3 regions of the Clostridium sp. MF28 genome follow, and region 3 is predicted to be linked to each of the others. Evidence: riboswitches for the same ligand, from Rfam matches in the RefSeq annotation. Region 3 holds a riboswitch; each other region holds the start of a gene.
The links. A riboswitch is a leader RNA that binds a small molecule or an ion and turns the genes downstream of it on or off. The one in region 3 is predicted to bind lysine.
Positions count from the first base shown of each region.

Region 1: another riboswitch for lysine. It lies ahead of lysA (diaminopimelate decarboxylase); the one in region 3 lies ahead of AXY43_RS18945 (amino acid permease).
Region 2: another riboswitch for lysine. It lies ahead of dapA (4-hydroxy-tetrahydrodipicolinate synthase); the one in region 3 lies ahead of AXY43_RS18945 (amino acid permease).

Region 1 is NZ_CP014331.1:2,886,401-2,889,692, reverse strand. Features, by position in the region: gene AXY43_RS12305 (hydrolase) at 45-719, shown strand; lysine riboswitch at 898-1,068, shown strand; gene lysA (diaminopimelate decarboxylase) at 1,384-2,679, shown strand; gene lepB (signal peptidase I) at 2,983-3,292, shown strand, end outside.
Region 2 is NZ_CP014331.1:3,240,075-3,243,366, forward strand. Features, by position in the region: gene AXY43_RS13840 (SulP family inorganic anion transporter) at 1-555, opposite strand, end outside; gene dapA (4-hydroxy-tetrahydrodipicolinate synthase) at 747-1,616, opposite strand; lysine riboswitch at 1,762-1,928, opposite strand; gene AXY43_RS13850 (sulfite exporter TauE/SafE family protein) at 1,964-2,740, opposite strand; rRNA gene rrf (5S ribosomal RNA) at 2,853-2,969, opposite strand; rRNA gene AXY43_RS13860 (23S ribosomal RNA) at 3,109-3,292, opposite strand, start outside.
Region 3 is NZ_CP014331.1:4,322,099-4,325,390, forward strand. Features, by position in the region: gene AXY43_RS18940 (APC family permease) at 1-293, shown strand, start outside; gene AXY43_RS18945 (amino acid permease) at 434-1,858, opposite strand; lysine riboswitch at 2,010-2,183, opposite strand; gene AXY43_RS18950 (hypothetical protein) at 2,440-3,243, opposite strand; gene AXY43_RS18955 (ABC transporter ATP-binding protein) at 3,237-3,292, opposite strand, start outside.

The sequences.
Region 1 (3,292 bases), 1.4 Mb from region 3:
TTATAAAAATCTAACCGATAGTTAATGGGGAGGGGATAAAAATTATGACCAATAAAGATGTTAAATATATTCCTCAAATAAAGGGTACGCTTAGGAATCATGTAATTGAGGTTCCAGCAGTTATAAGAAATTGTGGTGGAATTAAAATTTTTGGGAAGAGAATAAAATCATTGCTATTTAGTACAGATGTAGCATTAATAAGAAATAGCAATGCTGATGCAATTATTGCGGTATATCCATTTACACCACAGCCTGTAATAACACAGGCACTTGTTATGGCAGCTGATGTTCCGGTTTTTTGTGGCGTAGGTGGAGGAATAACACAAGGAAAAAGAGTTGTGAATTTAGCTATGGATGCAGAATTTAAAGGTGCTATGGGAGTTGTTGTAAATGCACCTACGAGTAATGAAATTGTTAATAAGATTAGGTCAACAATAGATATACCAGTAATAGTAACGGTCATTTCTGAAGATGAAGATGTTACTAAAAGGATTGAAGCTGGAGCTACAATACTTAATGTTTCAGGTGGAAGAAATACCGCTAATATAGTCAGAAATATCAGAAAGAGATTTCCAGAGTTTCCTATAATAGCAACTGGAGGACCAACTGAAGAGTCAATTAAAGAGACAATTCAAGCTGGAGCAAATGCTATAACTTTTACGCCACCAACATCAGCAAGTATTATGGGAGATCTTATGGATGAGTATAGGAAAGAATAAGAACTTAATAAGCTTGGGTTTTATACCATTAATTTAAAGTTAAAAAAGTATTGCTTTAAGTTTAATTTATGGTATCATATTTGTAACAGTTTAATAAAATGATATTGTGCAGATAATGATTTATAATGTCATTAATATTAAAATATTAATGAATTCTAATAATATAATATATAACATGACCTGGGGTAGAGGTGCTGCAATAAATAGTAGGTATGAGGAGTTGGCAAACGTTGATTTATACTAAAAGGTATTACAGCCGAAGAAAATAGATTATTATGCGATAATCTTTTTCTGGGTATTCATAGAATATGTGAATAACTGTCACGAAGAGTGTTGAGCTACAAGGTACTTTTTTCAGTTATAAATTAACAGTTTGAAAAGAATAATAATGATTTTGTTAGTATAGACGTTCAAATTCATTTATTAATCTTTTGCGAAGAATTGATAATTAATGAAAATATTGTGCATAAATTTAGCGTAAATATCTACCACTCGTCACAGATACACTCTGTGGCGTTTGTTTTTTATTATAATTATTAGTTAATACAACATCAATAATCCGGAGGCAATGCAAAAAACGGATATTTTTTATTGAAATTGGTGTTGTGATTTATTTTAATCAATGAAGCAATAGCTAATAAAATATAATTTGGGGGTTAATCAAATGAAGTTGTTTGGAACAATGAAAGTAGAAGACAATCAATTAATGATTGGAGGCATCAGTGCTAAAAATTTAGTGAGAGAATATGGGAGTCCGTTATATGTATTTGATGAAGATTTAATAAGAGAATACTGTAGGGATTATAGAAAATATTTCAAGTGCGAAGAGAATAATAATAGAGTAGCTTTTGCAGGAAAAGCATTTTTGACACTTCAAATGTGTAAATTATTGAAGGAAGAGAATATGTGTCTTGATGTTGTATCTGGGGGGGAATTATACACTGCATATAAGTCTGAATTTCCACTTGAAAAAGTTATGTTCCATGGAAATAATAAGACTCTATCTGAGATTGAACTTGGCGTAAGACTAGGTGTAGGTAATTTTGTAGTAGATAATTATTACGAAATAGACGCATTAAATGATATAGCTAAAGAATATAATAAGGTACAAAATATTTATTTAAGAATAACACCAGGTATTGAAGCGCATACTCATGATTATATAAAGACTGGACAAATAGATTCAAAATTTGGCTTTGCTCCAGTTGATACTATAATAGAAGATGCTATTAAAAAAGCTATAAGTTTAGAGAATATAAATCTTGCAGGAATACATTGTCATATAGGTTCGCAAATATTTGACTTAGAGCCATATGAAGATGCTGTTGAAATAATGTTAGAACTTGTGAGAAATACAAAGGAAAACCTAGGTTACCTAATAAACGAAGTAGATTTTGGCGGAGGTTTTGGTATATATTATACCGAGGGAGATGAACCAAGAAGTACTGAAGAATATTGCAGCACAATAATTAATAAAGTTGATGAAGTGTGTGCGAGAACAGGTCAAGAAAGGCCAATTCTTACAATAGAGCCAGGAAGAAGTATTGTAGCTAATGCAGGAACAACTTTATATACTGTAGGATCAGTCAAGGAAATTCCGAGTGTTAGAAAATATGTATCAGTAGACGGTGGAATGACTGATAATATAAGACCGGCTCTTTATAATGCAGAATATGAATGTATTATTGCAAGTGGAGTTGAAGGAGATAGAGAAGAAACAGTTACAATATCAGGAAAATGTTGTGAATCGGGAGATATATTATTAGAAAATATTAAAATTCCAGAAGTTAAAAGCGGAGATATTCTAGCAATAATGACTACAGGAGCATATGGTTATTCTATGTCAAGCAATTATAATAGAATACCAAAGCCAGCGGTTGTAATGGTTAAAGATAATGAAACAAGACTTATTTGCAAAAGAGAATCTTATGATGATCTATTAAAGAATGATGTTGAATAGATATAAGTATTTGAATATGTTTAAGTAAGAATTTAAATTATATAGATTTCCTAAAAGGATTATGCACTAATTTTTAAGATTGGTGCATATTTTTGTTATAAAATTAACATCTTATAAATATTTTAGATAGTAAAATATGTTATACTAATATAGCATATTAAAATATGCACATTAGAAAAAAGCGCGAAGCGCAACCAAGATCATTTTAATTAGAAAAAAGCGCGAAGCGCAACTAAGAACTTCTTAAGTGAAATGATTTATATAATTAAGGATTATGAAAAAATGGGGTATTAATGAAAAATTATGTGTAATATGGGACATGGAGGTAATATTGTGGCAGAAAATAACGAAGATGAAATTGTAGCAGATAAAAAAGAAAAAAAGAAGTCCATATTAAATGAATGGATAATTGATATTGCAGTTGTTCTTTGCATAGCGCTTCTTGTATGGAATTTTGTGGGATACGGTGTTTGGATTACAAGTGGATCTATGATTCCAACATTAGAAGTTAAAGATAGATTGCTAGTAACTAGGGTGCATAATCCTAAAAATTTAAAAGAAGGAGATATTGTATTATTTAAAAATGACGAATTTAAGGGTGAGATTTTAATAA
Region 2 (3,292 bases), 1.1 Mb from region 3:
TATAAAAATACAGCTTATACCTATTATTAGCGACCATGTATTTAACGTTCCTATATTGGTAAGATAACTTTTCCATTTTGCAAAAAACTCTGCTGGAACATTTTCAATTTTCAATGCTAAAAAATCTTTGACTTCAGTGGATACCAGCGTTACTGCTATACCAGCAGTAAATCCTATTGTTATTGTCTGGGGTATGTACTTAATTAATGAACCAAACTTTAAAATCCCCATTATTACTAATATAATTCCAGCCATTATCGTTGCTACAACAAGTCCACCTATACCATACTCTTGAATAATAGAATAAATTATAACGACAAATGCCGCTGTAGGTCCACCTATTTGAACTTTACTTCCACCTAAGAGCGAAATAATAAATCCTGCAAATATTGCTGTCGTAAGCCCTTTCTCTGGAGATACTCCCGATGATATTCCAAGTGCTATTGACAACGGTAATGCTATTACAGCTACAATAACGCCAGCTATAATATCCTTCATAACTTGCTCTCTAGTAATTTCCTTGTTCTTAATCATAGAAAAGAACTTAGGCATCATTTCTAATCACTTCCTTATTAAATTTGTCAGTCTCTATCTTACTCCTAAATGCTAGAGTAGTCAAAATAATCCCTTATTATTACTACATTACTAGAATAATTTATAGAGAAATTAATAAAAAGTGATTTTTATTAAGGTTAACTTATTCAATTTTTTTAACAATTATCTATAACATAATTATGCTTTTTCTCTTAAATACCTAATATCTTATCTATCTTACTTTCTAGTCCTTTTGTAATGTTCATCAATGGCAATCTAACCTCATCAGAATCTATTAGCCCTAGTTTCTTTAGGCTATATTTAAGAGGTGTTGGGTTGGGTTCTGAAAATAATAGCGGTATCATTTTATATAGAGAATTCCATTTTTTTAGTGCAACTTGATGATCATTAGCCTTAGCTAAGTTATATACCTCAATAAAATCTTTAGTATTTAGATGTGCTGATGCCATTATTCCGCCTTGTCCTCCAAGCATAAGCGTCGTATAAAAATACATGTCTTCACCTGTTAAGATGGAAAAATCTTTTGGAGGATTCATTAATAGTTCAGTTGTTTGCTTCATGCTTCCACAGCAGTCTTTTATTCCTATTATGTTTTTTAACTGAGATAATACATGCACAGTTTCATTTTCAATATTAGCTCCAGTTCTATATGGTATATTATAAAGTACTATATCCAAATCAGTTGATTCTGATATACTTTTAAAATGCTCATAAATACCTCTTTGATCTGGTCTCGAATAATATGGTGTAACTGATAGTATTCCATTCACTTTATGCTTTTCTACTAATTTTAGCTTTTTAATTACTTCACTTGTATTATTGCCGCCTAATCCTATGTATACTGGAACTCTATTCTTATTATATTCAACAGTTTTTTCTAAAATTTCTTCATATTCATTCTCTAGTATTGTAGGTGATTCTCCTGTAGTTGCAAGTGGTATAATTCCATTTACTCCTTCTTCTACGTAATGATTAATCATTCTTTTGTAAGATTTAAAATCTACCTTTCCATCTTTAAATGGTGTTAATAATGGTACTAGAACTCCTTCAACCTTTGCCAACTTTTCCAACTCCTCAAATCTATTTTATTAAATAAGAAAACCCGTTAGCATATATACCAACGGGTAGAGTTAACCGCATAAAACTTGTACAAAACTAAAACATAATAATATCATAACTATAACATTATTATCTATAGCTTCACCAAATCCTTGTAGCTCTCCACTTTCGTGACAGTTATGCATATATTTTATGCATACCCAGAAATAAATTTTTGCATAATCTAAATCTTCGGCTATAATACCTTTCTTTATTAGTCAACGTTTGCCAACTCATAATAAATACTCTTTATTAATAGCACCTCTACCTTAGGTTTTCGTTATTACATTATTAAAATTATATCATTTAATTAACTACTTGTAAATAAAATAGCATCTATCACTTTGCCAAATAACATAATTATTACTAATATTATTATCGGCTTTATGATCTTCGCTCCACTTTTAATTGCAAAATGTGCCCCTAAATAATTTCCTAAACTAGCACATATAGCTGCAGGTATACCTATCATAAATAAAACCTTGCCATTTAATATATAAGCTATTAGTGCTGCAAAATTAGATGCCAAATTCACTATCTTAGCATTACCAGACGCAGTTATAAGATTGAATCCTAAAAATGATGTAAAGGCTAAAACTAAAAATGTTCCTGTTCCCGGACCAAAAAATCCATCATAAGCTCCTATTACTAAACCTATTATTCCTGCCACTAAATAAATCTTTCTATGTTCTACTTTCTTTTCGTTATTTTCTACTCCAATTTTTCTATTAAACAAAAGAAAAATTGCAACAATAGGTAAGATGATAATAAGACAGTATTGCAAATACTTTTCATCTAGTAGCAATACTAATTGCGTTCCAAACCAAGATCCTATAATAGCACCTATGGCTGAAATTAATGCTGGTTTAATTTTTATATTACCACTACTTAAAAATTTTATAGAAGCTGCAAATGTTCCAATACCATTTGCAAACTTATTAGTTCCATATGCCATATGTATTGGCATTCCAGCAAAAATATATGCTGGCAAAGATATTATTCCACCTCCACCTGCAACAGCATCCACGAAACCTGCGCAAAATACTAATGGGCATATGATAAGCAATGTCATATTATATGAATACATAACCTCTCCTAACGACAATAAGCTAATTATATTCTCTATAAAGATAATTAACTTATTACGACTTTAATAAAACTAAAATAAAAAAGATAGTCATTACAACTATCTTTTGCTTACCTCGCAACGTCCTACTCTGCCACACAGTCTCCCATGCAGTACCATCGGCGCTATAGACCTTAACTTTCCTGTTCGGAATGGGAAGGAGTGTTACCTCTATGCCATCATCACGAGATATTAGCTTTTCCCAAATCTCTGATTTGGTTGAAAAACTTATGCAAATCGCTTTAGCGATTTGTATTCATTATTCAATTGAAAGTTTTGTTCTTTCAAATTGCACACAGTTTCTTTAATGTATTTACAACTTGACTATATTGGTCAAGCCCTCGACCTATTAGTATCAGTCAGCTAAATACGTTACCATACTTACACCTCTGACCTATCAACCTTGTAGTCTTCAAGGGGCTTACTAGCTTATGCTATGGGAAATCTCATCTTGAGGTGGGCTTCACACTTAGATGCTTTCAGCGTTTATCCCTTCCCGACTTAGCTACCCAG
Region 3 (3,292 bases):
AAGAAGTCACAAAGAAACTAATAGAAAAGTATAATAAGCTTGGGATAGCAGCTCAATTGGTCATAGAAAATGCGCCATACAGAAATGTTAACGAAAAACTTTTAGCGTATGTAGAAGAAAAACATAAGCACTTAAAGAAACACGAAGTAATAACAATAGTAATGCCTCAATTTATTATACATAAATGGTGGCATCAGACACTTCATAATCAAACATCAATACTTTTAAGAAGATCTATACTTAAGATGAGAAATGTAGTTATTGTAACTGTGCCTTATATAATTAATGAATAGGATCATATAATATAGAAAGGAGAGTACCTCAAAAATATTTGAGGTACTCTTATTATTTCCAGAGAAATATAATATTTAAAGCTAAAATAGAAAGTACAAGTAAAAGTTAAACTTAAAAATTATGATCTTACTTTTTGTTACTATTTATCAGAGAAGTCTAAATCAACTTTATCTAAAGGAATAACTTTAGTCTTATTCTTTATTTTATAACCTACGTATAAGATTAAGAATAATGGAAGTCCTATATAAGCTGCAATTAATCCATTCCAATCAATCGCCTCAGGAGTAATGTATGAATATCCTTGACCTATTATTATAATAATACACATTAATAATGCTAATATTGGACCAAATGGATATAAACTAGCCCTATATTTTAACTCATTTAAATCCCTTCCTTGATAAACATATGCTTTCCTAAATCTATAGTGGCATATTGCTATACCTACCCAAGCTATAAATCCAGCAAGACCAGATGCTGCAACTAGCCAAACATAAACAGTACTCTCTGCATATAGACCTGTTAAAAAGCAAGCAGAAGCTATTAATGTAGTTAGAAGTACGGCATTTATAGGTACACCTCTATTATTTGTTTTAGCAAAAGCTTTAGGAGCCATACCTTCTTTAGCCATTGCATAAAGCATTCTACTTGATGCATACATACCAGAGTTACCAGCAGATAATACAGAAGTTAATATGATCGCATTAATCAGTGAAGCAGCACCTGCAATACCAGCTTTTTCAAATACCATTGTAAATGGGCTTGTATCAAGTCCAGCTTCAGTAAATGGTATTATTGCTCCTAGGACAATAATCGTACCTAGGTAAAATATTAATATTCTCCAAAATATTGATTTTATAGCTTTTGGAATATTCTTCTCAGAATCTTCGCTTTCACCTGCAGCAATTCCAATAAGTTCAGTACCTTGAAATGAAAAACCTGCAATTAAGAAAATAGAAAATATTGATTTAATTCCTCCATGGAAGGGTCCATCTTCAATGGTGAAGTTATGAAATCCTATTTTATCTCCACCCATTATGCCTACAATCATTAAAACACCAATTACTATGAATATAAGAACGGTAACCACCTTAATACCAGCAAACCAGTATTCTGATTCTCCATATGCTCTAGATGATAAAATATTTAAGCCTACTATAATTACTAAAAATAAAATACTCCAATATAGGGCATTTACATCTGGAAACCAGTATTTCATCAACAGAGCACCGGCAACCATTTCGGCTGCAATTGTTATAGCCCAGTTGTACCAGTAGTTCCAGCCAAGGGCAAATCCAAGAGCTGGATCAATAAATTTATTAGCATATGAGCTAAATGAACCAGATATTGGCATATGAGTTGCCATTTCTCCTAAGCTTGTCATTAAAAAGTATACCATTATACCTACTAGTGCATAAGCTACTAATGCACCACCAGGACCAGCTTGGTGGAGAGTATCACCCATTGCAAGGAATATACCGGTACCAATAGATCCGCCTATGGCTATCATGTTTAAGTGTCTTGCTTTTAAACTTCTCTTTAATTCGTGATTTTCTTCACTCATTTTTCTATCCTCCATTATGGTTTTAAATTTCCATAAGCAAGTAACTAAGATAATATAAAAATTAAAACAATAAAAAAAGCCATGAGAGCATACTCATGACATAAATACGAAAGTTACACATTTTAAAAATATGACGAATATCGACATTTACATTAAAAATAGCTCTCCACAAAATAAGTTGTGGCAGTCTTGTATATATTTTACACAAGCCCAGCAAATAGTATTAAAGCAACAGCTATTTACTTCGGCGAAAGTTCCTTTCTTATTACTTCAATGAGCTTACCTCCATAATAATACTCTTAAATTTCGCGCCTCTATCTTAGTTATTTACCTATTAAGTTATATGTAATTATGTAATAAAATGAGGAATAAGTCAATATAAAATATTTAACAATTTATAAAAATGCATAGAAAATGACTAAAATATTTGCATATTAAAAGCGACTATTGAAAATTATTTCAATAGTCGCTTTTTTAATATTTATAAATAAATATACTATCTTGGTAAGGATTAGTGTTTGTATTTAGCTTTTTATACAAGTTGGCACCATACTAAGATTATATATTTAAAATAGCATTTTTTATTCTAAATTTAATTTATTTTTTAATATATAGCTTGTTATTATGAAATAAACTATTATGAAGATTATATTAAATACTGTGATAGATATTAAAAATAAATTAATAGGCCAAAGAGATTCAATATTTCTTAGTAAATCAGGCAGTCTAGAGGATGAAAAAGCTATCCCAATAGATGAGGATATTGCACCTGCAATTAAATTTAATATTATGAATGCCCCGAAAGATGAAAGAATTCTATGCTTACTAAATATATGCCCAATTGATATAGAAGCATAAATCATACTAATAAATTTTACAAACTGAAATATCATAGCAATTAATAATTCTATAATAATTACATAAATTTGTATTCCTATTTTAGCATAACCTTCTGAAAGAGCCCTAAAAGTTTCAGAAAAGAATTGACCAAAAGCCCTAGGGTCAAATGCCATAATAATTATTGAAAGTATGGCTACAATTCCACTTATTATAGTCCAAAAAGTAGCAATTGAAAGTTTGCTTGTAATGTTTGTGATGGTGCTCACTGGAAGGGTGTTCATTAAATATCCTTCATCACCAAGCAGATTTTTATAAAATCTTTGGATAATTATGAAAAAGGTGACTATGAATACAGCAGCCATAGTACATCCGTATCCAAAGATGCTTAGTATAAATGGGATTGAACCAAATCCTTGAAGTTTATGGGATAGACCAGTTCCGATAAAAATTTTATTAATGATAGCAAATGCTAATAATACTAAATATAGCGGTATAAGGGTTCTGCCAGTTGCTTTTACCTCATACTTCATTAATTTTCCTAACATCTAAATACCTCCCTAAATAGAGCATCAACACTCTTGCCTTCATTTTCTC